4 regions of the Streptomyces sp. NPDC020681 genome follow, and region 2 is predicted to be linked to each of the others. Evidence: riboswitches for the same ligand, from Rfam matches in the RefSeq annotation. Region 2 holds a riboswitch; each other region holds the start of a gene.
The links. A riboswitch is a leader RNA that binds a small molecule or an ion and turns the genes downstream of it on or off. The one in region 2 is predicted to bind cyclic di-AMP.
Positions count from the first base shown of each region.

Region 1: another riboswitch for cyclic di-AMP. It lies ahead of ACH4YL_RS19630 (M23 family metallopeptidase); the one in region 2 lies ahead of ACH4YL_RS28770 (NlpC/P60 family protein).
Region 3: another riboswitch for cyclic di-AMP. It lies ahead of ACH4YL_RS00330 (transglycosylase SLT domain-containing protein); the one in region 2 lies ahead of ACH4YL_RS28770 (NlpC/P60 family protein).
Region 4: another riboswitch for cyclic di-AMP. It lies ahead of ACH4YL_RS11855 (peptidoglycan DD-metalloendopeptidase family protein); the one in region 2 lies ahead of ACH4YL_RS28770 (NlpC/P60 family protein).

Region 1 covers NZ_JBIRTX010000007.1:297,574-301,088, reverse strand. The annotation lists gene ACH4YL_RS19640 (M16 family metallopeptidase) at 1-291, shown strand, start outside; gene ACH4YL_RS19635 (M16 family metallopeptidase) at 288-1,676, shown strand; cyclic di-AMP (ydaO/yuaA leader) riboswitch at 1,913-2,079, shown strand; gene ACH4YL_RS19630 (M23 family metallopeptidase) at 2,092-2,874, shown strand; gene ACH4YL_RS19625 (GntR family transcriptional regulator) at 3,074-3,515, shown strand, end outside.
Region 2 covers NZ_JBIRTX010000014.1:130,626-134,140, reverse strand. The annotation lists gene pcrA (DNA helicase PcrA) at 1-547, opposite strand, end outside; cyclic di-AMP (ydaO/yuaA leader) riboswitch at 1,344-1,509, shown strand; gene ACH4YL_RS28770 (NlpC/P60 family protein) at 1,511-2,680, shown strand; gene ACH4YL_RS28765 (hypothetical protein) at 2,764-3,117, opposite strand; gene ACH4YL_RS28760 (NlpC/P60 family protein) at 3,506-3,515, shown strand, end outside.
Region 3 covers NZ_JBIRTX010000001.1:66,754-70,268, forward strand. The annotation lists gene ACH4YL_RS00320 (maleylpyruvate isomerase family mycothiol-dependent enzyme) at 3-779, shown strand; gene ACH4YL_RS00325 (DUF3592 domain-containing protein) at 831-1,265, opposite strand; gene ACH4YL_RS00330 (transglycosylase SLT domain-containing protein) at 1,397-2,170, opposite strand; cyclic di-AMP (ydaO/yuaA leader) riboswitch at 2,175-2,363, opposite strand; gene ACH4YL_RS00335 (substrate-binding domain-containing protein) at 3,187-3,515, opposite strand, start outside.
Region 4 covers NZ_JBIRTX010000004.1:376,101-379,615, reverse strand. The annotation lists gene ACH4YL_RS11865 (carbohydrate kinase family protein) at 1-120, shown strand, start outside; gene ACH4YL_RS11860 (SGNH/GDSL hydrolase family protein) at 129-920, opposite strand; gene ACH4YL_RS11855 (peptidoglycan DD-metalloendopeptidase family protein) at 1,140-2,105, opposite strand; cyclic di-AMP (ydaO/yuaA leader) riboswitch at 2,108-2,264, opposite strand; gene ACH4YL_RS11850 (alpha-galactosidase) at 2,650-3,515, opposite strand, start outside.

The sequences.
Region 1 (3,515 bases), on a different contig from region 2:
GAGCGCGCGCAGGCGCAGTTGGAGCGCGAGTGGCTGGACCGGCTCGGCACGGTCGCGGGCCGCGCGGACGAACTGTGCAGGTACGCCGTGCTGTTCGGCGACCCGCAGCTGGCGCTGACCGCAGTCCAGTGTGTCCTCGACGTCACCGCCGAGGAGGTGCAGGCCGTCGCCGAGGCGCGGCTGCGCCCGGACAACAGGGCGGTGCTGGTCTACGAACCGGTGGCGGGCTCCGAGAACGGCGACGTCAGCGACGAAGACGTCAGCAACGAAGAGGAAGAGGCGGACCAGTGAGCGACGCTGCCGTGACCATGGACTTCCACCCGCAGCCGACGGCCGGACCCGCCCGGCCCTGGGCCTTTCCCGCCCCCGACCGCGGCACGCTGGACAACGGCCTGACGGTGCTGCGCTGCCACCGCCCCGGCCAGCAGGTCGTGGCCGTCGAGCTCTCGCTCGACGCACCGCTCGACGCCGAGCCGGACGGCCTCGACGGCGTCGCCACGATCATGGCCCGCGCCCTGTCGGAGGGCACCGACAAGCACTCGGCCGAGGAGTTCGCCGCCGAGCTGGAGCGCTGCGGCGCCACGCTCGACGCGCACGCCGACCACCCCGGCGTCCGGGTCTCGTTGGAGGTCCCGGTCTCCCGGCTGCCGAAGGCGCTCGGTCTGCTCGCCGACGCGCTGCGGGCACCCGCCTTCGCCGACAGCGAGATCGATCGGCTGGTCAAGAACCGGCTGGACGAGATCCCGCACGAGGCGGCCAATCCGGCCCGGCGTGCCGCCAAGGAGCTTTCCAAGGAGCTCTTCCCGTCCGCGCTGCGGATGTCGCGCCCGCGCCAGGGCACCGAAGAGACCGTGGCGCGGATCGACTCCGCGTCCGTACGGGCCTTCTACGAGGCGCATGTCCGGCCCGCCACCGCCACCGCGGTGATCGTCGGCGACCTCACCGGAGTCGATCTCGACGCCGTGCTCGCGGACAGCCTGGGCGCCTGGACGGGCGACAAGGCATCGCCGCGGCCCGTACCGCAGATCTCCGCCGACGACACCGGCCGCGTGGTCATCGTGGACCGCCCGGGTGCCGTGCAGACGCAGCTGCTGATCGGCCGCGTCGGCCCGGACCGCCACGACAGCGTCTGGCCGGCCCAGGTGATCGGCGCGTACTGCCTCGGCGGCACGCTCACCTCCCGGCTCGACCGCGTGCTGCGCGAGGAGAAGGGCTACACCTACGGCGTACGGGCCTTCGGCCAGGTGCTGCGCTCGGCTCCGGACGGCTCCGGCGCGTCCATGCTCGCCATCAGCGGCTCCGTGGACACGCCCAACACCGGACCGGCGCTGGACGACCTCTGGAAGGTGCTGCGCACGCTCGCGGCCGAGGGGCTGACCGACGCGGAGCGCGATGTCGCCGTGCAGAACCTGGTCGGCGTCGCGCCGCTGAAGTACGAGACGGCGGCGTCCGTCGCGAGCACGCTGTCCGACCAGGTCGAGCAGCATCTGCCGGACGACTTCCAGGCGCAGCTGTATGTGCGGCTGGCGGACACCGGCACCGTGGAGGCGACGGCCGCGGCCGTGAGCGCCTTCCCGGTGGACCGGCTGGTCACTGTGCTCGTCGGTGACGCCTCGAAGATCGAGGAGCCCGTCAGGGCGCTCGGCATCGGCGAAGTGACCGTCGTCACGGGCTGATCGGGCACCTCGCGCCGTTCGATGCAAGGCCGATCGAGGCGAACAACTTCACAACGAAGAACGGAACCCCGGCGTCCACCCGACGCCGGGGTTCCGTCATTTGCCCCTTTTGTAGCGGTGGTGCCTGTCTGTCCTGTGGCATGCGTGACAAACGGGGCTGACTTTTTGGTGATGGGAAGTTGATCCGTTTAGCGTCGGTCGGGCTGTCCGCCAGTAGCCCGCCGCATCCGCGGCACGGGCAGCCATCGCCGAGTCCCCGTCAGGCGCGAGCCTGGGGAGCCGGGGACCCACATGAAGTCCCTGGGGTGAATCGGACGCCTTCGCACTCGTGTGAAGGGGCCCGTAGGAGACCTTCCTGCTCCGAACCCGTCAGCTAACCCGGTAGGCGAGAAGGAAGGAAAGGACCAGCCACTTCATGGCGTTCACCCGTGCCACCGGGAAACACCGTGCCCCCAGCCGGATGTCGCGCAAGAGCGCGAACATCGCCGGCGTTGCGGCTCTCACCACCACCGGCGTCATCGGAGCCATCGCTTCTCCGGCCTTCGCCGCCGAGACCGCTGCCGCGCCCGCCGCGGCCACCGTCACCGACTCCGGTCCCACCCAGGTCGTCGGCTCCGCGTCGCTCGCCGCCCAGATCGCCGAGCAGGCCGAGGCCCAGGAGCGCGAGGCCGCCGAGGCCCGCGCCAGGGCGAAGGCCGCCGCCGAGGCGAAGCGCAAGGCCGAGGCCCGTGCCAAGGAGATCCGCGAGGCCAAGGAGCACGCCGCCCGTGAGGCCGAGCGCAAGCGCCTCAACGCCTTCCGGCTCCCCGTCGCCGGTTCGCACGTCACCACCGGCTACAAGGCCGGCGGTTCGCTCTGGTCCTCCGGCAGCCACTCCGGCGTCGACTTCCGTGCCGCGTCCGGCAGTTCGGTTGTGGCCGTCGGCGCGGGCACCGTGGTCGAGGCAGGCTGGGGCGGCGCGTACGGCAACAACATCGTGCTCCGGATGAAGGACGGCTCGTACACGCAGTACGGCCACCTGTCCTCCATCAGCGTCTCCGTCGGGCAGAGCGTCGCCGCGGGCCAGCGGATCGGTCTCTCGGGCTCGACCGGCAACTCCACCGGGCCGCACCTCCACTTCGAGGTCCGCACCACCCCCGAGTACGGCTCGGACATCAACCCGGTCGCGTACCTGCGCGCGCACGGCGTGAACGTCTGACCCCCTTGCGACGCGTCTGTTCCCGCGCACACACCGAAGGCCCCGGCCCCTCGCCGGGGCCTTCGGCGTTTGGGGCCTCCTGGCCAAAAGATATCCATGGATTCCGGCCTGCCATCGGAAAATGCGGCTCACTGCAATAGAGTCACTGAACAGACGTCAATCGGCTGCGTTTCGCGCGGATTAAAGCGGAGGTTCGGTCATGCGCATTCCCGCGCACTCGGTATGTACGGCGATCCGCGACGACATCGTCTCCGGTGTATTCGAGCGCGGCAGCCGGCTCACCGAGGAGCAGCTGGCCCGCCGCTACGGCGTCTCCCGCGTCCCGGTCCGCGAGGCCCTGCGCACCCTGGAGTCCGAGGGCTTCGTCACCACGCGCCGGCATGCCGGCGCGTGCGTCGCCGAGCCCACCGAGCAGGAGGCCGCCGACCTGCTGGACATCCGGATGCTGCTGGAACCGCTGGGCGCGGCGCGGGCCGCGCAGCGGCGCACCGAGGCGCATCTCAAGGTGCTGCGTGGCCTGGTCAGGCTGGGGCAGGAGCGGGCCAGACGCGGCCAGGGCGAGGACCTGCGCTCACTGGGCGGCTGGTTCCACGAGACGCTCGCCCAGGCGTCCGGCAGTCCGGGTCTGATCGCCCTGCTCA
Region 2 (3,515 bases):
CCATCAGGCGCTTCGAATCGGCGGCGTCGTAGATCGAGAACGACGAGGTGAAGCCGAGCCTCTTGGACTCCCGGCGCAGAATCCGGACGCACGCGCTGTGGAAGGTCATCACCCACATGGCGTTGGCGCGCGGACCGACCAGCTGCTCGACGCGCTCCTTCATCTCGCCGGCGGCCTTGTTCGTGAAGGTGATGGCCAGTATCTGACCGGGGTGGACGCTGCGGGTCCCCAGCAGATGCGCGATCCGGTGCGTCAGCACACGGGTCTTGCCGGACCCGGCCCCGGCGACGATGAGCAGCGGCGAGCCGATGTGCACGACGGCGGCGCGCTGCTGTTCGTTCAGCCCTTCCAGAAGGGCGGCGGGGTCCACGACGGTGCGCGGGGCGCCGTCGCGGTGGTACGGATCCCGGGCCGGGGGCAGGTCGAACTTCCCCTGGAAGAGATCGTCCGGGACCTCCTCCGGGGACGGGTCCTCGGGCGGCGGCGGAGTGTGCTCCGAGGTGGGCTGGAGGTCCGCCAGGAAGTGGTCGTCAAAGAGGCTGCTCATCGCTCTACGAGTCTAGGCGGCGGCACTGACAGCTCGCGGCCGCATTCGGATATGCCACGGGTGCCGGTCCCCCGCGGTCCCCCGGGGCTGGTGGGCCCCACCCCGGCGCGCGCCTGGCGGCGGGCGTGATCCCCTCCCCGCCCCTTCGCGAAACTGGGGGCTCGGCCCCCAGCCCCCTCCGCGGAGGGTCGACGGGGCTGACGCCCCCGCATCCCGCCCGGGTGGCAGCTTCGCGCCGCCCCGGGCGTAGGGGATTGGGCAGCGAGCGCGCCACAAGGACCGCCCGCCGAACAGGGTTGATGCGGGCCGAACCCAGCCCCCTCCGAAGAGGGTCGTCGGGCGCTGTCGGCAGCTTCGCGCCGCCCCGTGCCCGCCGGTTGGCGGGCGAAGCCCCCCAGGCGGCGAGCTCGCGCCACGAAACGACCCATCGGACAGGGTCGGGGGGGGCTGACGCCCCCGCCCCCCGGGCGGCAGGCGCCGCCCCATGCGGACTGAGGGTTGGGCGAAGCCCTCACCTCCACGCCGCGCGCGCACCGCAGGGGCAACCCGCCCGACCGCCGGCCGCAGGCGCGTTGTGGGATACAACACCCCGCGCACACCCCGCGTGGCGGGTTCGCGGCGCAGGGCGATCGCGGTGCGTCCGTAGGTGACCGAAGCAGACGCATATGCGTACGCCAACCGATAAGGTCACGAAAATGTATCGGGCAAATCGAACATCAACCTTCACAGCAGCCACACGAGTTGGCTAACGTGCTCGACCAGGTGGCCCGTACCCCCATGGCGATCAACGCCAATCGGGCGGCCTGCGCCGAATTCGGGCTTTCTTGACGGAAGTTCGGAACCGGGGACCCACCATGCACAACCGGGGTGAATCGGACCGGCTCCAACTCGGTCCGTAGGGCGACCTTCCGTTCCGCCCGAACCCGACAGCTAACCCGGTAGGCGGTCCAACGGAAGAAGGAGTTGTCGGCCTTGGCGTCGCATCGCAAAGCGCGAAGTCGAACCGCGAAGACCTCCCCGGCCGTCGGGTTCACGACGGCCGCCCTCGCGTCCGTCACGTTGCTGTCGACGCAGAGCGCGAACGCGGCTCCCGAGCCGAGGCCCAGTGTCGAAGAGGTGCAGAAGAAGGTCGACGACCTGTACCGGCAGGCGGGCACCGCGACGCAGAAGTACAACAAGGCGAAGGAATCCACCGAGGAGAAGCGGGCCGAGGTCGGACAGCTGCTGGACGAGGCCGCGCAGCGGACCGAGAAGCTGAACGAGTCCCGGCGGGTGCTCGGCAACTACGCCGCCGCGCAGTACCGCACCGGTGCCGTCACGCCGACCGCCGCGCTGCTGTTCGCCGACAGCCCTGAGTCGTACTTCGAGCAGACCCAGCTGATGAGCCGGATGACCGACCGTCAGCGCAACGTCATCACCGACTACGAGACCCAGCGCGCCGAGGCCGCCAAGCAGCGGGCCGAGGCGACCAAGAGCCTGGAGTCGCTGACGCGCTCCCAGAAGGCGCTGCGCACCAGCAAGCAGGACGTGCAGGCGAAGCTCGCCGAGGCGCGCACGCTGCTGTCGAAGCTGACGGCCGAGGAGAAGGCCCGGCTCGCGGCGATCGAGCGCGAGAAGCAGGAGGAGGCCCGCCGCAAGGCCGAGGAGCTGGCCAGGCAGCAGGCTGCGGAGGCCGAGCGTCAGCGCCAGGAGCAGGCGGCGCAGGAACAGGCGGCGCAGGAGCAGGCACAGCAGGAGCAGACGCCGAGCACCGGGACCGACACCGGAACCGACGGATCGAGCACCTCCAAGGCCGACAAGGTGCTGGCCTTCGCCCGCGACCAGATCGGCAAGCCGTACGTCTGGGGCGCGACCGGCCCGAGTTCGTACGACTGCTCCGGTCTGACCCAGGCCGCCTGGAAGGCGGCCGGCGTGGACCTGCCGCGCACCACCTGGGACCAGGTGAAGGTCGGCACGCGGGTCGAGACGAAGGATCTGATTCCCGGCGATCTCGTGTTCTTCTACGACGACATCAGCCACGTCGGCATCTACATCGGCGACGGAAAGATGATCCACGCGCCGAAGCCCGGCACGAACGTCCGCGAGGAGTCGATCTACTACATGCCGATCTACGGCAGCGTGCGCCCCGCGTAACAGAGGCGACAGTCGGACGCCCGGGCCTCGGAAGCGCGCCCGGGCGTTCTCATGCCCGCGGCCCGCTCAATTCCGCGGCCTTCTCACGTCCAGAGCGTCGCGATGAAGATGTTCGCCACCGTCAGGCCGCCCACCACGCCGAACAGCGCCTTCTCCACCTTCTCCTCGTCCCGCTTGACGTACACCAGGCCCAGGATCACCACCAGCACCGCCAACTTGATGCCGACCTTGAGGTTGTTGACCGGCTGATCGTCCGCCTGGTTGAGGCCGACCAGTGCCACGCCCGTGATCAGCATCGTCAGCGCGCCGTGCAGCATCGCCGGCGTGAAGCGGGCCGTTCCCGCGCTCATCGCCTTCATCTGGGTCAGGAAGCCGCCGAGCAGCGACGCGATGCCGATGATGTGCAGGGCGACGAAGACATTGATGAGTACGTCCATGGAGCGGAGCCTAACCACCCCTATACCACCGCCATCCAGGCAGGTATGCCTCATTCGCCGCATCGGTCACAGCGGTGTCCCGGCTGATGCCGATACCGTCCGTTGCGCTCGCAGAAAGCGCACCTGGATGTCCAGGTTCGACCAGTATCGGTCGCTACGCCGCGCTCCCGTGACCCGCCGGTTTAGCGTCCTCCCTCAGGTGGCCGACTCCCCACCGCCGCCGCGCAGCCGGGCGGCAGTCGGTCACCACCGCCGAGAGATCCGGCGGCGGGACGCTACCCCTGTGCGGACCGCCGCCGGACTCGAACCGGACTCGGGCTTCCCGAGGACCGGACCCCGTCGGGGACTCTCGGGACCGCAGGGACGACGGAAGGACGTGGACGCCCTCGTGGCTGCGC
Region 3 (3,515 bases), on a different contig from region 2:
GCATGGAGTACTCCCGCTTTCTCGACTGCCTCGCGGCCGACTTCGCCCGCCTGCGGGCCGTCGTGCCGACCGACCTCCGCGCGCCGGTGCCGAGCTGTCCCGGCTGGACCGTGGCCGATCTGACCCGCCACGTCGCCGATGTGTACCTGCACAAGACCCTCGCCATGCGGGAGGGCGCCGAGCCCGACCCGTGGCCGCCGAAGGAGTTCGCGGACGAGGAGCCGCTCGCGCTGCTCGACCGGGCGCACGCCGGGCTGCTCGACGAATTCGCCGCCCGCAAGCCGGAGGATCCGGCCGGCTCCTGGTACACGCCGGACCAGACGGTCGGCTTCTGGATCCGGCGGATGGCGCAGGAGACAGTCATCCACCGCATCGACGCCGAGCTCGGCACCGGGCAGCAGGTCTCGCCGGTTCCGGCCGACCTCGCCATCGACGGCATCGACGAGCTGCTCACGGTCTTCGTGGCGTACAGCGTCGCCGGGTGGGGCGACTACTTCACCGACATCCTGGCCGGCTCACCGGGCCGGACGTACACGGTGCGGACCGACGGAGCGGCGTGGCGGGTGCGGACCGGCCCGGGGCTGTTTGCCGTCGACGGCGGCGCCGACAGCGGCGCCGGCGACGACGCGGCCGACGTGACCGTGAGCGGCCCGCCCACGGCAGTGCTGCGCTGGATGTGGAACTGGGAGGGCGCCGGCGAGCCGGCCGGAGTGACGGTCGAGGGTGTCCCGGAGGCGGTCGAGGAGCTACGCCGCTGCATCGTCACGGCGACCCAGTAAGGCCCGGTCAGGGAGCCCAGTACGACTTGCTCAGTCCCGGGGCACTGCCGTTCATTCGTCGCTGGGGACCGTGCCGAGGTAGGCGAACAGTCCGATGCCGAGCAGGATGGCCCCCACTGCCCCTGCCGCCTTGACCCAGTTCTTGACGGGGGCGGGCGGACGCGCCGTGGCCCGCTCCGGGCGGCGGGGCGAATAGTGGACGACGACGATGTCACCCGGAACAGCCAGAACAGGACCGTCCCGCTCCTCGAAGCGGACGGTCCTGCCCTGGCGCGTGGTGAACTCGTAGATGCGGTGCCGCACGCGGGTGCGGCCGCCCTCGTTGTCCTTCTTTTCCGTCTCGAAGGCCTCGAGACAGCGTGCTTCTGCGGAAAGCCCGCTGCGCCAGGCGAGATCCAGTCTCAGTGACCGCCGGACCACCTTGACGATCGGCGGCACGCCGATGAGTGCGGCGATTGCGGGCAAGGCGTAGTTGTACTGAGCCATCAAAGTCCCCCCGGCACAGCGCTTTTCAGCCACGTTACTGCGCGTACTTGGGACCCGGAAAGGCCGCGCACACAACTATCAACGCGAACAACACGCCTTCACCGACCAGTTGACGGCTCGGCCCGGCTTCCTTAGTACGGTCCGTTCACATTGTCGATCGATCCGTAGCGGTCGGCGGCGTAGTTGCACGCGGCGGTGATGTTGGCGACCGGGTCATAGGCGTCCATCGACGTGCCGGGCACGTGATAGGCCAGGAAGGTCGGCTCGATGACCTGAAGAAGGCCCTTCGACGGCGTTCCGGCCAGGGCGTTGGAGTCCCAGTTGTTGATGGCAAGCGGGTTGCCGGAGGACTCGCGCATGATGTTGCGGTGGATGCCGTCGTACGAGCCGGGGATGCCGTGCCGGGCCATGACGTCCAGGGATTCCTTGATCCAGCCGTCGAGGTCATTGGAGTAGCTCTTGGCCTTTGCCGCGGGCTTCTTGCTGGGCAGCTTGGTCCGCGCCTCGGAGCGGCTGGCCCGCTCGGACGAGGCAGGCGCCTTGGCCTTCGCACCGATCGTCAGCTTGAGGCCGGGACGAATCAGGCGGGGGTTGTCGCCGATGGCCTTCTTGTTGTCCTTGTACAGCTGCTTCCAACCGCCGCGCACGGAGAGGTCGTCCGCGATCTCCGACAGGGAGTCCCCCGCGACGACGGTGTACGTCTTGGGAGCGGCCTTCTTCGCGGTAGCGGACGCGGAAACCGCCGTGACTTTCTTGGCGAGCTGCGGCGTCGCCGGCTGAGCGGCACTTGCTGCGGTCGCCCCGATCACCGGAATCATGAGCGCGGCGCCACCGGTGCCCGCGGCAACGAAACTGCGCGTCAGCGAACTGGACTTGGGACGACGGTGCTTACCCTTTGCGGGCATGACGAATTCCTCTCCGTCGCCTGCGAGGTGAGCTGTCGGGTTCGGGCTGGAGATGCCCGGCCGCATGGGAATGCGACTTAACCCCGAGCCGTTCCGGATTCCGGATCGGCGGCTTACCTGGGTCCCCCGCTCCTGCCGTACGTGAGTGGGTGCGGTTTTCCCGGACGGCGGCAGGATTCGGCGGTCCATCCGGATTGATGGTGACCGTAAGCGAAACGGACTTAGTCGAACAAGCCCTGAATTCGAGGACACAATCCTCGGGACGCATCCGGGGCGCCGAATTACCGTGATCCAATCCGGTCGGAAAGCTCAACTCGCTTTCTGCGGAACGAGAGTGGGCACGAAGAGGCCGCACCGCATATCGACGCGGACGTGACCCATTTCACTGGACTGGAGCGCAACCATCCGCTTTGCGACAGCGCACGAGCGAATGATAATTCGCGCGAGTACACCTAATGCGGGCACGGAGTGAAATAGAAGATGGAATTACCCGTGATGGGTCTTTTCGGACATAGCTTGCGTTATCGGCGTGCCGTCCTCTCCACGCGAGCAGGCGCAAGCCACGGCGGAGCCAGCCGGATGCGTTCGGCCGTCCGAGGCGACGGCGCGCAGCGACGGCGCCGGATGAGCCGACGCCCAACAGGCTTCCACGGGCCTACGTGGAGATCAGTTCCTGCACCAGGTCGGTCAGCGTGGCCGGCAACTGGCTGGGCCTGCCCGACCGCTCCCCCGGCGGCATGACTGGCTGCCCGGCATCGATGCCGCGATGAACCGGGGCGCGGGCAGCTCTTCCTGTCCAGGGGCGACGCGTGCCAGCCAAGCAGGCAGCGCGGGCCGCCGAACGACTGTCACAATCAGGGGCGCGCGCTCGACCTGTCCGCGATCGCCGGGACTCTCGACGGAACCACGCGCGGAGACCCCGCACTCCGGCAGGCTCACCAGGATCACATCCACATGCAGGTCGGTCCGACCAGGATCTGAGCGGGTCGCGCCAGGGGCCGCGGGGTCTCGCGCCGCTACGTCAGACCGATTCGGTCGCAGTCCGCCCGGTACTTGGGGGTGCAGATCTCGGCGACGGTGTAGACGCCGTCCTTGACGACCGTGTCCGCGATGTTCTCCTTCGTCACAGAGACGACCGGGACCAGGACCGAGGGGATGGCCTTGGTGGTCGGGCTGTCCACATCCACCTGCGCCATGGAGTCGAGCGACATGCCTCTCGCCAAAAGGATGGCCATCTCCGCCGCGGCGGCCGCCTCCGGGGCATTCGGCTTGTAGACGCTGGAGTACTGCTCGCCCGCGACGATCCGCTGCACTCCGGCGAGCTCCGCGTCCTGGCCGGTGACCG
Region 4 (3,515 bases), on a different contig from region 2:
TCCGGCCGCGACCTGGAGGACAGCGCCAGGCTCGGTGCGCTGGCGGGCGCGTACGCCTGCACGGGCGCGGGCAGCACGGCGCTGATCGGTCCGGAGGAACTACAGACAGCCAGGCCCTGACACCGCCGTCACAGCGGCAGCAGATTGGGACGCTTGGCCTCGACATGGTCGCCGGAGCTCTCGCCCCGCAGCCGCCGGCCGATCCACGGCACCAGGTGCTCGCGTGCCCAGTGGATGTCGTCACGGCGCACCTCGAGCGGTCCGCGCGGCGGCTGCGGCGGCCATGGCTGGTCCGGGTCGGCGGGCACGCCGAGTCCCAGCACCTGCGCGGCGCGCAGCGCGACGCGGGTGTGTCCTTCGGGCGACAGATGGAGTCGGTCGGGGTCCCAGGCCCGCCTGTCCTGGACGGACTTGAGCGACCACAGGTCGAGTACGGGGCAGTCGTAGCGGTCGGCGATGGCCCGTACGTGCGCGGTGTAGGTGGCGACCTTGCCGCGCAGATGGCGCAGCACGGGAACGCCGCGGGTGTCGAATCCGGTGGTCACCATGACGGTGCCGACCGCGCCGGTCAGGTCGGCGACCGCGCGCTCGAAGCGCTCGGCCACGTCGTCGGGGTCGGTTCCGGGGCGGATGATGTCGTTGCCGCCTGCGCAGAACGTCACCAGGTCGGGGGCGAGTTCCTTCGCCCTCGGCACCTGTTCCGAGACGATCTGGTCGAGGAGACGGCCGCGTACGGCGAGATTGGCGTACCTGAAGGAGTGTTCCGGCGTGCGGTCGTCGAGGAGGACCGCGAAGCGGTCGGCCCAGCCGACGTACGTCCCGTCCGGGCCCGGGTCGCCGACGCCCTCGGTGAAACTGTCACCGATCGCCGCGTACGACCCGAATGAGCCACTGTTCTCTGTTCTCGAATCGTCTGCCACAAGTCCTCATCTTTCCCTTACGGATGTGACCTACGCGACCGTAAGGAGGGGTTGACGAGGGGTGACGTTTGCCACCGGTCAAATCTCGTCCAAGGCGGAATAACGCCGAATCCCCTCGCGGCACCGCCGTGGCGCGAGGGGATTCGGGGCTTTCGTCCGGGGTCAGGTCCGGAGTCAGGCGCGGTTCAGGACCCGTTCAGGTCCCGTGCCGGTCCGGCGTCAGAGAGACACGCCGTGCTGGCGCAGGTAGGCCACCGGGTCGATGTCCGAGCCGTAGCCCGGGCTGGTCCGGATCTCGAAGTGCAGGTGCGGGCCCGTGGAGTTGCCGGTGGAGCCGGAGAGGCCGATCTGCTGCCCGCCGCTCACGCTCTGCCCGGAGGAGACCGAGAGGGAGGAGAGGTGGGCGTACTGCGAGTAGGTGCCGTCGCTGTGCTGGATGACCACCTCGTTGCCGTACGCGCCGGCCCAGCCGGCGGAGACGACGGTGCCCGGACCCACGGACTTGATCGTGGTGCCGGAGGCGGCCACGAAGTCGATGCCGGTGTGGTAGCCGCTGGACCACATGGCACCGGCCGTGCGGTAGGCGGTGCTGATGTTGACCGAGTCGAGCGGGGCGGTGAAGCCGTCACTGCTGGCCTGCGGGGCGCTGTTGGCGGTCTTCTCGGCCGCGGGCTTCTCGGCCTTGGGCTGCGCGGCCTTCTCGGAGCCGGAGTCCTTGGACGTGTCGGCCGAGGACTTCTCGCGGCTCTCCTTGCGCGGCTCGGGCTTGGCGTCGGGCTTGGCCTGAGGCTTGGCCTTCGCCTTGGCTCCGAGGGTGAGCTTGAGGCCCGGGTGGATCAGCGAGGGGTCCTCGCCGACGCTCTCCCGGTTGTCCTGGTACAGCTTCTTCCAGCCGCCGCGGACATCGTGCTCGGCGGCGATCTTGGAGAGATAGTCGCCGGCGACGACGCGGTACGTGGTGGGAGCCGCGGCCGGCTTCTTGGCCGCCGGGGCTGCGACCTTGTACGGGGCCGTGGCGGCCACTGCCTTCTCCGGGGCGGCGGCGGGTGCGGCCTTGTCGGCCGCGTGGGCGCCGGCGGCGCTCATGAGCGGGATGGCGATCGCGGCGCTGCCGGTGCCGGCGGCGACGACGGTGCGCGTGAGCGGACTGGTCTTGGGACGGCGATGCTTACCCTTTGCGGGCATGGCGCTTTCCTCTCCGGCGCCTACGAGGTGAGCTGTCGGGTTCGGGCTGGAGATGCCCGGCCGCGCAACTGCGCGACTTGACCCCGAGCCGTCCGGAATTCCGGAATCGGCGTACTACCTGGGTCCCCCGCTCCTGCCACGCGTGGGTGGGTTCGAATTCCGGGCGGCGGCAGGATTAGGCGGTCCGTCCGGATTGCCGTGACGTTAAGCGAGCCGCGCCGAGCGGAACAAGTCACTCCTTTTGCCGATCAACGGCCAGTCGGGAAACCACCGGAGAATTCCGGTCACACTCCGTGAATCAATGATCTTGAGTGTCCGTCTGGCGTGCGGAATTCCGCTTTGTGCGACCGCCACACACCGTCACGAATATGATCCTGCTCACGCGCCATACCCCATCTCCCTTGTAGACGGGGCACGTTATACCGAATCATCCAATTCGGACAGAAGGGCCAGAAGAGTCAATTAGCGGCGATCGCTCTCACTTGCTTCCCAATTCCGGCCAATGACGCAGGAATTTCACCGAGACCGCCAGCTATAGAACCCTTTAGTCCGATATGCGCCGCAGCCGGATGACCGTCGCGTCCAGGTCGCCCTTGAGTCCGGTGTGCAGCCCGTGGTGCAGCAGGACAGAGCCGCGGTGTACGGCTCCGGTGTCCAGGCACTCGTACGCGGCCGCCGGGTCGATGCCGCGCAGCCTCAGCCGCGGCGGCCGCTCGCCGTAGTGCTGCGCCTGCAGCAGCGCGAGCACAACGGTCTCGGCACCGCGCACGTACTGCACGGCGCTGAGTCCGCCGTCCGGCGCGCGCAGCCGGTGCAGCTCGCCGTGCTGCACCAGCGGCCTGATCTTCTTGTAGAGCTCCACCCAGTCGCGCGCCTCCGCCAGCTCCTCATCCGTCCACTCGGTGAGGTCGCCGCCGACGCCGAGCACTCCGGCCATCGCGCTGACAAAGCGGAAGCCGAGCGTGCTGACGCGACTGTTCAGCTGGACATTGGGGCTGTCGGTGACCCATGCGGCCATGACCCGCGCCGGATGGATCTGGGTGAAGCCGTGCTGGATGGCGAGCCGGTCCAGCGGATCGGTGTTGTCCGAGGTCCACACCTGATCGGTCCGGGAGAGGATTCCCAGGTCGATCCGGCCGCCACCGCCGGAGCAGGACTCGAAGGCCACCTGCGGGTGCGCGGCCCGCAGCCGGTCGAGCAGCGCGTACAGCGCGTCCACATGCTCGACCCACAGCTTCTGCGGATACTCCTGGCCTGGCCAGCCCGCGTCCGTGAAGCAGCGGTTGAAGTCCCATTTCACATAGTCGATCGGCGCGCTGCTCAGCAGCCCGTCGAGCTGCTCCCACAGGTAGTCCTGGACGTCCTGGCGGGCGAGGTTGAGCACGAGCTGGTTGCGGAACTCGGTCCTGG